One region of the Verrucosispora sp. WMMD573 genome, then DNA from elsewhere that is predicted to be linked to it. Evidence: riboswitches for the same ligand, from Rfam matches in the RefSeq annotation. Region 1 holds a riboswitch; the other holds the start of a gene.
The links. A riboswitch is a leader RNA that binds a small molecule or an ion and turns the genes downstream of it on or off. The one in region 1 is predicted to bind thiamine pyrophosphate.
Positions count from the first base shown of each region.

Region 1 (5,848 bases):
CTGAACGAGACCCGGCCGGTCTTGGCGGTGACGTCGAACGACTTGACCACCTTGGTGTTCGGGGCGGTGAAGCTGTCCTGGTCGGCCACCGGGCCGGTCACCCGGCCGGCGATCACGTCGACGCGGGCGAGCACCGGCACGAACTGCGACCAGTTCGGGATGTCGGCCAGATCGATGTCGATGGTCACGTCGACGGCGGTGCCACGCCGGACCCGCAGCACCCCGCCGAGCGGCGTGCCCGAGTTGGCCCGCCGGTCACCGGCGACGCGGGCGCGGACGTCCAGCCCCTTGATCAGACCGCCGTGGTCGACCCAGACCCGGCCGGCGCGCAGACCGTCCATGACCGCCCGGTAGTTGAAGCTGCTCGCTCCGACATGGGTGCGGCTGTACTGCCCCGGCCAGTAGTCACCGGCGTCGGTGATCACCGGTCCGTGGACCGGGTCGTTGTACCTGCCGTTGAGGTTGAAGTCGCTGCCCGGGCCCCGCTGCGAGGTGTCCAGGTAGTTGACGTGCGAGTCGGAGTTGGCGCTGATCCACCAGGCCCGGCCCTCGGCGAGCAGGCTGTCCCAGAGCCCGCCGACCGTCGAGGTCATCCAGTCGAACCCACCCCAGGTGCGGTAGCTCTCCAGCGGGTAGCCGGGGAACGAGTTGGCCGACGGGTTGTTGTCGTAGTAGCCGCGGGCCCGGCCGCCACTGTCCCGGGGCAGGCCGGCGGCCTGGTGGCCCGGTGCGCCCTCCATCCCGATGGCGACGCTCGGGTCGGCGTCGCGCCAGGCCCGGATCTCGTGCGGGGAGTCGATGCCCCGCCGGGCCGGGTGGTTGGCCAGGAAGAGCGCACCCTCGACGCGGCGCTTGCGTACCGCCTCGCCGAGGAACTTGATGCCGGCGACGGCCAGCGCCTCGTTCGCCGGGGTGTTGTCGCCGGCACTGCGGACGCTGCCGTCGAAGGAGTTCTCGAACTCCTTGAGCACGGCGACCTCGTTGCGTCCGGGGTGCACGAAGACGGTGGCGTGCTCGGCCGCCGGGATGTTCCACTCCAGGCCCTGGTAGATCAGCAGATCCTTGAGCCGGGAGCGGGCGGCGACGATGTCCGGGTTGACCTTCTCCACGCCGATCTTCGCGTGCGTCGCGCTGCCGTGGTCGGTGACGACCATCCAGTCCAGGCCGTACGCCCGCGCGTGCCGGGCCTGGTCGATCACCCGGTACATGGCGTCGGAGCTGTACTGCGTGTGGATGTGGTGGTCGCCCGCGAGCCAGTGGAACCCGCCTGTCCTGCCGTGGTCTCCGCCGGGCCCGTGGCCGTGACCGTGGTCATGACCACCGGCCACCGCCGGGGTGCCGGTCGCCAGCACGGTGGTGGCCGCGCCGGCACCGAGCAGGCCGGCGTTACGCAGGAAACCGCGCCGATTCAGGTCGGCCGGCGGCAGGTCGCTGTCGGGGATGGACAGGTCGAGCGCCGGGGGCACGTCGGTCCCGCTGGCGGCGTCGTGGTCGTGATGGTGCGCGTGGCCGTGGCCCATCTGCTGCTCCAGATCGATCGAGGAGTCGTCGCAGGCCAATCTGGTCGTAGCGGGGGAACGCGGCGTGTCACCTTCGCGGCGAACATGCGAACATGCGATCCCGACCATGTGTGGCGTCGATCGGGCCGCCGCTCACCAACCCGCTTCGACGCGTGTCGGCGGTGGCGTCAGCCGAGCAGGGGGCGGAAGGTGTCGAGCGCCACGCTGACGGCCAGCGCGGCCCCGGAGGTCGCCGTCGCGCCGACGACGAGCAGCCAGTCGGCCGCGACGAAACGCTGTCGGCGGGCGAAGGTGCGCGGGGTGCCGCTGTCGAAGCCTCGGGCGTCCATCGCCACCGCGAGCCGGGTGCCCCGCCGGATCGCCCCGACCAGCAGCGTGAACGCCGTCGAGACGAACAGCCGTAGTCGGGCCACCGGGTCGCGCCCCGCCTCGACTCCGCGCGCCCGGCGCGCCATGGTGATCATCTGCCACTCCTGGCCGAGCAGCGGCACCAACCGGAACGCCGCCAATGCGCCGATCGCGAACCGGGCGGGTGCCCTGGCGTTCTGCACCAGCGCGTCGGCCAGGTCCGTCGGGTCGGTGGTGGCGAAGACGATCACGCCGGGCAACGCCACCGCGAACAGCCGCAGCACCAGGCCGAGCGCGGTGACCAGCACCCCCGACGTCACCACGACCGGCCCCACGTCGAGCAGCACCCGGCCCGAGCGGTCGGCGGCGAAGAGCACCAGCGTGACCAGGATGCCGCCGCCGGCGGCCAGCAGTGGCCAGGCCCGTCGGGCCAGCAGCCCGGGGTGCACCCCGAACAGCGGCAGCACCGCCAGTTCCACGGCGATCGCGATGGCCGGCGTGACCGGGTCCAGCGTGGCCATCAGCGGAAACGCGAACAACATCGCCGCTGCCAGTTTGGCCACCGGATTGCGCCGAGCCAGCGGCGCGCCCGGCCGGGCGATCGGCTCCAGGGTGATCATCGCGACTCCGGTCCCGGACCGGGGGGAGCGAGGGCCAGCGTACGGTCGGCCAACGCGGCCACGAAGTCGGCGTCGTGGGTGACGGTGACCAGGCCGTGACCGGCGTCGCGCAGATCGGCGAGGAGATCCACCAGCTCACGCCAGGTGCGCCGGTCCTGGCCGAAGGTGGGTTCGTCGCAGATGAGCAGGCGGGGCGCGGTGGCCAGGGCGGTCGCCACGCTCAGCCGCCGCGCCTCGCCACCGGAGAGGGTGTACGGGTTGGCGGCGGCGAGCCGCTCCAGCCGCAGCCGGCTCAACAGTTCCGTGACGCGGTCCTGCACCGCCGATTCGGACGCCCCGGTCCGGCGCGGGCCCAGGGCCAACTCGTCGAAGACCGTACCGGTGACGAACTGGTGCTCGGGATTCTGGAACACCGAGCCGATCCGGCGGGTCAGCGCCGGTGCCCGCCAACGGTGCGGCGCGGTCCGCGAGTCCACTCCGGCCAGTCCCCGGCTCGCCGCCAGCCGCCCGGTGCCGGGCCGGAGGAGTCCGCCGAGCAGTAGCGCCAGGGTGGACTTCCCGGCGCCGTTCGGCCCGAGCACCGCGAGCGCCTCACCGGCGCGTACGGTCAGGTCGGTGGCGGCCAGCCGGGGTGGCTGGCCGAGCTGTTCGGCGGTGAGCAGCACCTCGCCGGCCGGGCCGGCGGCCCGACGTGGCGGGTTCTCCCGGCCGGGCACCCAGACTCCCTCGGCGGCGAGTGAGTCGCCGTGCGCGGCGAAGACCGCCTCCGGTGAGCCGTCGGCGCGGACCCCGCCGCCGGGTTCGAGCACCACCACCCGGTCGACCAGGGGGAGCGCCTCGGCGACCCGGTGTTCGACCAGGATCAGGGTGGTGTCGGCGTCCACCGCCCGGGCGAGCGCCGCGCGGATCAGGGCGGCACCGGCCGGGTCGAGGTTGGCGGTGGGCTCGTCCAGCAGCAGCAGGCCGGGACGCAGCGCCAGCACCCCGGCCAGGGCGAGGCGCTGCTGTTCGCCGCCGGAGAGCGCCGCGGTGGGCCGGTCCCGGTGGTACGGGAAGCCGACCCGGTCCAGTGCCCCGTCCACTCGCGCCCAGATCTGTCCGGCCGGCACGCCCCGGTTCTCCAGCCCGAACGCCACGTCGTCGCCGCTGCGGGCCATGACGAGTTGGGACTGCGGGTCCTGGAAGACGATGCCGACCCGGTCCCGGGCCTCGCCGACCGGCTGGCCGTCGATCTCGATGGTGCCTTCCCGCTCCCCGGAGTCCTCGGGCAGCAGCCCGGCCAACGCCGCCAGCAACGTGCTCTTGCCGGCTCCGGACGCTCCGAGCAGCAGCACCTTCTCGCCGTGCTCCACCCGCAGATCCACCCCGCGCACCGCCCAGCCACGCCTTCCGGCATGCCGCCACCCGAACCCCCGCACCCCCACCCCGTCACCCACAACACCCTCCTTTCTTCCCGTTGATCATGAGGTTGACGGCTGGTTCGGAGATCAACTCCGCCGCCAACCTCATGATCAACGTGGGATGGATTCCGGGTCAGACGAGGGGGCGTTCGCGGGCGGCGGGGAAGCGGTCCAGGACGCCGGTGCGGGCCAGGGCGCGGGTGAGGGCGTACGCGCCGGCACCGGCGATGACGGTGGCGCTGATGATGGTGAGCGCGGCGTAGGGCAGGCGGTAGGTGGCGATGTCGCGTTCGGCGTTCCAGTAGACGAAGTCGAAGATCGCCGCGCTCAGGCCGGTCAGCGCGCCGGCCAGCAGGGCGGCCGGCAGTCGGTAGGACCGGTACCGGAAGGCGGCGAAGGCCAGTTCGGCGCCGAGACCCTGCATCAGGCCCTGCAACAGGACGATGGTGCCCCACTGGCTGCCCAGCAGGGCCGAGATGATCGCCGCCAGCAGTTCGCAGTACAGCGAGGCGCCGGGCTTGCGGATGACCAGGCCGCCGAGCACGGCCGGCACCAGCCAGACACCGTAGATGAGGGTCTGTGCCGGCGGGAAGAAGCTGAAGGCGCCCTCGGTGGCGCTCCACACCACGCCCCAGGCCCAGAAGATGACGCCGAAGGCGACGGCGATGACCGACGCCACCACGATGTCGATGGTGCGCCAGCGGTTGCTCTCGGTGGTCTGCACGATGATTGCTCCCAGTCCAGATGCGAACCAGGCAAGACGCACGCCCCGGCCGGCGGCGCCGAACGGTGGCGGGCTGGAGGTGGACCGAACTCCCTGCGCTGGCATTACCCAGATCAGGTACGGAGGGTCTGCGGGCGGACCCGCACTCTCAGCGCTGTGCGCTCCCCTGTCGGAGGTGTTGTCTGTCCCGCCGACGCTAACACCACGGAAGATCCACCGGCAATGTGATCTCCCCAGGTCACGACGGGCGCTCGCCTCCGGCTCGTCTGGTGGGCCGGGGACGACCGGAGCCCGGCCATATTTGTGACATCCATCGACGTCATCCCCGCCGGACGGTAATCTCAGTCCGCTGATCCGCCACGGCCGAAGGGCGACGGGTGACCACAGACACTGACCGGGCCGTGCCGGGCGAGCCCGAGCCGCGACCCGCGGCCGGGGGCGTCGACATCGAAACGCGTCCCCCGGAGCCCGCCGGTGGCGAGCCGCCCCGGCGCTGGCTCGGTGACCGGATCGGCTCGGTGGAGGTCCTGGCGGCGCTGCTGATCATCCTGATCATCTTTCGGGAGCCGATCGCCGCCGCCCTGGACGATCCCCGCATCCAGACCTGGACCACCGTCTTCGTCTCGATCATGGTGCAGGCGGTGCCGTTCCTGGCCTTCGGCGTGCTGCTCTCCGCCGTGATCGCGGTCTTCGTACCCCGATCCTTCTGGGCGAAGGCGTTGCCCCGACACCCGGCGTTGGCGGTGCCGGCGGCCAGCGCGGCCGGGGTGGTGCTGCCGGGCTGCGAATGCGGTTCGGTGCCGATCGCCGGGTCACTGATCCGGCGGGGCGTCACCCCGGCCGCCGCGCTGGCGTTCCTGCTCGCCGCCCCGGCGGTCAACCCGATCGTGCTCACCGCCACCGCGGTCGCCTTCCCGAACAACCCCGAGATGGTGCTCGCCCGGGGCGTCGCCAGCCTGATCGTCGCCATGATCATGGGTTGGCTCTGGCTGCGACTCGGGCGTACCGAATGGATCAGGATGCCGCGCCGGCCGGAGTTGGACGACGCGTCCCGGGGGCGGGCCTTCTGGGCCGCCGTCCGTCACGACGTGACCCACGCCGGTGGATTCCTGGTGCTCGGCGCGATGGCCGCCGCCAGCATCAACGTGCTGGTGCCGGAGCGGTGGTTGCAGACCCTGGCCGACAACACGTGGTTGTCGATCCTGGCGCTGGCGCTGCTCGCCGTGCTGCTCTCGC
Region 1 covers NZ_CP114901.1:6,427,083-6,432,930, reverse strand. Annotated here, with positions in the region: gene O7601_RS29125 (PHP domain-containing protein) at 1-1,520, opposite strand, end outside; gene O7601_RS29120 (energy-coupling factor transporter transmembrane component T) at 1,688-2,488, opposite strand; gene O7601_RS29115 (ABC transporter ATP-binding protein) at 2,485-3,924, opposite strand; gene O7601_RS29110 (ECF transporter S component) at 4,022-4,612, opposite strand; TPP riboswitch at 4,685-4,790, opposite strand; gene O7601_RS29105 (permease) at 5,122-5,848, shown strand, end outside.

Region 2 (5,848 bases), 700 kb from region 1:
CCGATCTCGGGGTAGCGCGGGTCACCGCCGTAGCCGTAGTCGACGGTGGCCGGGATGGCCGGCGGCAGGTTGGTCAGGCCGGTGTTGTTCGGCGAGTTGTTCACCACTGCGGCGCAGTCGAACTTCGGCCCGCTCGGGCCGGAGGGGAACTGGTAGTCGTTGTACGCCTCGTTGGTGCCCGTGCAGTACGGCCAGCCGTAGTTGCCCGGTTCGTCGACGATGTTCCACTCGACCAGGCCCTCGGGGCCCCGGTTGGGGTTGTCCGACGCGGCGTCCGGGCCGTAGTCGGCGACGTAGAGGGTGTCGGTGGCCGGGTCGATGCCGATCCGGAACGGGTTGCGGAAGCCCATCGCGTAGATCTCGGGCCGGGTCTGCGCCGTACCCGGCGGGAAGAGGTTGCCCTCCGGGATGGTGTACGTCCCGTCGTCCTGCGGGTGGATCCGGATCACCTTGCCGCGCAGGTCGTTGGTGTTGCCGGAGGTGCGCTGCGCGTCGTAGTCGGCGCGTCCGGGCCGCTCGTCGATCGGCGTGTAGGCGTCCGACGAGAACGGGTTGGTGTTGTCCCCGGTGGCCAGGTAGAGGTTGCCGGCGGAGTCGAACGTCATGGTGCCGCCAGCGTGGCAGCAGGTGTTGCGCTGGGTGTCGACCTGGAGCACGACCTCCTCGCTGGCCGCGTCGATCGAGTCGCCGCTGACCGTGAACCGGGAGAGCACGTTGCGTGCCACGCCGTCGTTCGGGGCGTAGTAGAGGTACACCCAGTTGTTGGTGGCGAAGTCCGGGTCGAGCCGGATGCCGATCAGGCCGTCCTCGTTGCCGGTGAAGACGTCGAGGTCGATGGCGGTGACCGTGTTGCCGGTGTCCGGCTTGACGATCTGCACCCGGCCGTCGCGTTCGATGTAGAAGACCCGGCCGTCGGGCGCGATGTCCAGCTCCATCGGGTTGCTGGTGTTGCTGTCCAGCGTCACCTTCTCGAAGCTGGCGGTAAGCGACGCACCGCAGTCGGCACCCTGGATCCCGGCGGCGGTGCGGATGCCGCCGAGCAGGTGGGTGCGGAACTCCGGTTCGGCGTACGACTCGTCGGTGTGGCCACCGCCGGTGTACCAGGCCCGGCCGCCGTCGTAGTCCTGGCACCAGGCGATCGGGTGGTCCGGCCCCATCGCGCCGGAGCCCGCGTTGTAGCTGGTCTCGTCGAGGGTGGCCAGCACGTGCACCGAACCACGCGGGTTGGTGCGGTAGTTGTACCACTCGTCGAACCGGGACCAGCGTCCCGGCAGGTGGGCGGTGGAGGGATGAGCCGGATCCTCCACCTTGACCGTGGCCTGCTGGTTGGCCGGGTGGCTGTTGAAGTACGCCCCCACTAATTCGCCGTACCAGGCCCAGCTGTACTCGGTGTCGGCGGCGGCGTGGATGCCGGCGTAGCCGCCACCGGCCTGGATGTAGCGCTCGAACGCCGCCTGCTGGTCGGCGGTGAGCACGTCTCCGGTGGTGGAGAGCCAGATCACGGCCCGGTACTGGGCCAGGTTGGCGTCGGTGAAGGCAGCGCCGTCCTCAGTGGTGTCGACGGTGAAACCGTGCTCCGCGCCGAGTTCCTGGATGGCGGCGATGCCGGTTGGGATGGAGGCGTGGCGGAAGCCGGCGGTCTTGGAGAAGACCAGCACCGAGAACGTCTCGGCGGCGGCTTCCGGTACCGCCTGGGCGACGGGGGCGGGCGCGGCCTGGGCGGCCGGGGCCGCCAGGAGCATGGTCGCGGCGAGGCCCAGGGATAGGAAGGCGGCTGTCAGGGGTGCACGGGCACGAGGTGTTCGGGGCACTCCGGTCTCCTTTGTCCTTGCTGGACAGGGGTCACGGGGTCGGCCCGCCGAAGACCGTCCCAGATGGGGCTGGCCCGGCCACCTTGCCGAAGGGTGGCCGTCCCAGCATTTATGTCGAGTCGCTGAACAAATTAGTTCCGCTGGAACGATTAATGGCAAGGTTTCAATGGATAACGTTTCGGTAAACGCAACTGACATTTTCGGCACAGCCCGCCCAAACCACCACGGCTGCCGGCCCGCACCTCGGGCGGAGGCCGGTTGGCGCCGAGAGTGAACAGGCCCACCCTCGGGGTCGTACCGACCGCAGTGCTCGTCAACGTCCCCAGGGTCGTCCAACTTCTCGAAGGCGGCGGCGCGGCCGGCACCGCAGTGCACGCCGCGTTCTTCTGGCCGCCGTGCTGCTGCGAGTCGGCACGACAGGGCAGGCTGCGCCCCTGCCGGTGGCGCAGGATGGGCTTGGCGGAGCCGGCGAAACGACGTACGGTGACACCCAACGAACCCACGGGAGCCCGGTGCACCGGGCTGAGAGGGGGGCTGTGAGCCCCCGACCGTCGAACCTGATCCGGGTAATGCCGGCGCAGGGAGGAGTGTTGCCGTGCCGTCCCTGGGGCGACTGCATCTGATCACCGACACCCGACCCGGGCGGGATCCGCTCGCCGTGCTGCGGGCCGTGCTCCCGGTGGTCCACAAGCAACTGGTGGTTCAGGTCCGCGTCGAGGACTGCGCCACCGACCGGCAGACGTACGAGCTGACCCGGCAGGTGTTGGCCCTGGTTAGGCCGTACCGGGTGCCCTGCCTGGTCAACGACCGACTGCACGTGGCCTTGGCCACCGGCGCCGCCGGTGGTCACGTCGGTGCCGACGACCTGCCCGTGGCGGCGGCCCGGGAGGTGCTCGGCCCGACGGCGGTGCTGGGTGCCACCGCGCGGGAACCGGCAACCGCGCTTGCCGCGGTCACCGCCGGAGCTAGCTACCTGGGCGTGGGACCGTGCCGTGTCACCGCCACCAAGGACGGGCTGCCCCCGCCGATCGGCGCGGCCGGTGTTCGGGCGGTGGTCGAGTCGGTCGAGGTACCGGTGATCGCCATCGGTGGGGTGACGGCGGCGGACGTGCCCGAGTTGCGGGCCGCCGGCGCGTACGGGGTGGCGGTGGTCGGTGCGCTCTCCGGAGCCACCGATCCCGCCCGCGCCGCCGCCGAGCTGGTTCGGGCGCTGACATGTTGACCGGACGCCCGGCCACCAGCGGTGTGGTGCCACCGCGCCGCCCCGACGTGGCAGTCGTGGGGGGCGGGCCGATCGGGTGGGCGGTCGCCTGGCGGTGCGCGGCGCGCGGGTTGCGGGTGGTCGTGCACGATCCGGCGCCCGGGTCGGGTGCCTCGCAGGTGGCCGCCGGCATGCTGGCACCGGTCGCCGAGGCGTACTTCGGCGAGCGGGAGCTGACCGCCCTGCTTACCGAGTCGGCCGGCCGCTGGCCCGGGTTCGCCGCCGAACTGACCGAGGTGACCGGCACCGACATCGGCTACCGGACCGAAGGCACCCTGATGGTCGGGCTGACCACCGACGACCTCGCCGAGGCGCGTCGGCTCTGGGCGTACCAGCAGGAGTTGGGGTTGCCGGTGACGCCGCTGCGCCCGTCGCCGCTGCGCGAGCGCGAGCCGGCGCTGGCGCCCCGGGTGCGTGGCGGCGCGCTCGCCGCCACCGACCATCAGGTCGACCCGCGCCGGCTGGTGCCGGCGCTGCGGCTGGCGGCGGAGCGGGCGGGCGCGGTGCTGGTCGCCGAGCCGGTACGCCGGCTGTCCGACGTCGCGGCCGGCGCGACGGTGGTCGCCGCCGGCTGCGGCAGCGCGGCCCTGACCGGTCTGCCGGTCCGTCCGGTGAAGGGCCAGGTGCTGCGGCTGCGCGCGCCCGATGGCGGGCCGCCAGGCTTCCGGCACGTGATCCGGGGGTACGCCGACGGCGAGCACGTCTACCTCGTGCCGCGCGACAGCGGTGAGGTGGTCGTCGGTGCGACCGTCGAAGAGCGCTCCGACCTCGGTGTCTCCGCCGGAGCGGTGCTGCGGCTGCTGCGGGCCGCCGTCGACCTGCTGCCGGAGATCGCCGAGTACGACCTGGTCGAGACGCTGGCGGGGCTGCGTCCGGGCACGCCGGACAACGCGCCGATCCTGGGCCCGTTACCGGGGCGGCCGGGGGTCCTGGTCGCCACCGGCCACCACCGGCACGGGATCGTGCTGACTCCGGTCACCGCAGACATGATCACCGACTTGATCACGGGGGACGGCAACTCCGACGCACTGCTGGCACCCTTCCGGCCGGACCGGTTCGCCGACTCACCCGGCGTCGTGGGCGCAACGGCCGCTCGCACTTTTCCGCACTCGACGGAGGACGACTCGTGGAACTGACCGTGAACGGTGCCGGGTGCAGCCTGCCGGACGGGCTGACGGTGGCCGACCTGGTCCGCGACATCACCGGCCAACAGCGCGGCGTCGCGGTGGCGGTGAACGGTGAGGTGGTACCGCGTACCGGCTGGCCGGCGACGGTGCTGCGCGGCGGTGACCGGGTCGAGGTGCTCAGCGCCGCCCAGGGCGGGTGAGCCGGATGGACCACGAGTCGAGCGCCTTCGAGTTGGGCGGCGTCCGGTTCACCTCCCGGCTGATCCTCGGTACCGGCGGGGCGGCCAACCTGCACGTGCTGGAGCAGGCGATCCGGGCGTCCGGCACCGAGTTGGTCACCCTGGCGCTGCGCCGGGTGGAAACGGTGCCCGGCGGCTCGGGTGGCCTGTTGGACCTGCTCGATCGGTGCGGTGTGCGGCTGTTGCCCAACACCGCGGGCTGCTACACGGCGGGCGAGGCGGTGAAGGTGGCCCGGCTGGCCCGGGACGCGTTCGAAACCGACTGGGTGAAGCTGGAGGTGATCGGCGACGAGCGGACGCTGCTGCCCGACGGGGTGGAACTGCTCCGCGCCGCCGAGGAACTGGTCGAGGACGGGTTCACCGTGCTGCCGTACACCTCCGACGACCCGGTGCTGGCACGGCGTCTGGCTGACGTCGGTTGCGCGGCGGTGATGCCAGCCGGCGCGCCGATCGGCTCCGGCCTGGGGATCAACAATCCGCACCACATCCGGCTCATCCGGCAGGACGTGGCCGTGCCGGTGATCCTGGACGCGGGGATCGGCACCGCCTCCGACGCGGCGCTGGCCATGGAGTTGGGCTGTGACGCGGTGTTGCTGGCGAGCGCGGTGACCCGGGCCGCGGACCCGGTGGCGATGGCCACCGCGATGCGGTACGCGATCGCCGCCGGCCGCCTCGCCCATGGCGCCGGCCGCATCCCGCACCGCTTTCACGCCCTCGCCTCCACTCCCGACGAAGGCCGCCCCGACCTGTGACAGTCCAATCCGATTCCGTGGACCTTGGTACGAATCTGCCCCTCCAGGGGCCGGTTCGTACCAAGATCCGGATTCCTTCGGGGATCGTGTTGCTTACGGATCGGCGGGTGGCTCGCGGTGGCCTGGTTCGGGTGGTGGCGGCGGCCGTGGCCGGGGGAGTGCGGTGGGTGGTGCTGCGGGAGAAGGATCTGCCGCGTGCCGAACGCCTCGCCCTCGTCGCCGAGCTGCGGCCGATCCTGACCGAGGCGGGCGGGACTCTGATCATCTCCGGTCCCGACCCGCTGACCGACCACGGCGACCCCGACCGCCGTGCGCTCGGCGTCACCGTCGACGCGCCCGGGGCCGACATCACCGATGCTTGTCCCGGCATCCGGGCCGGTGCTGCCGGAGCCAGCCGGTCGCCGGTCGCGCTGCACCTGTCGGCGGCCGGCCCCTACCCGCCGCCCGCCGCCGACCTGATCGGCCGCTCCTGTCACGACACGGCGGAACTACGCCGCCTCACCACCGAGGACTACGTCACCCTCTCGCCGGTCTTCCCCACCCGGACCAAGCCCGGCTACGGCCCACCCCTGCTTCCCGCAGGGCTGGCCGAGCTGATCAGGCGGAGCCCGGTGCCGGCGCTGGCCCTCGGCGGCATCGAGACCCCCGCCCAGGTACA
Region 2 covers NZ_CP114901.1:629,620-635,467, reverse strand. Annotated here, with positions in the region: gene O7601_RS02910 (ThuA domain-containing protein) at 1-1,811, opposite strand, end outside; TPP riboswitch at 2,303-2,412, shown strand; gene O7601_RS02905 (thiamine phosphate synthase) at 2,407-3,033, shown strand; gene thiO (glycine oxidase ThiO) at 3,027-4,208, shown strand; gene thiS (sulfur carrier protein ThiS) at 4,199-4,399, shown strand; gene O7601_RS02890 (thiazole synthase) at 4,405-5,190, shown strand; partial or broken gene O7601_RS02885 (thiamine phosphate synthase) at 5,256-5,848, shown strand, end outside.
Region 2: it holds a riboswitch for thiamine pyrophosphate, as region 1 does, so the genes downstream of both, O7601_RS02905 (thiamine phosphate synthase) here and O7601_RS29110 (ECF transporter S component) in region 1, are expected to answer to the same signal.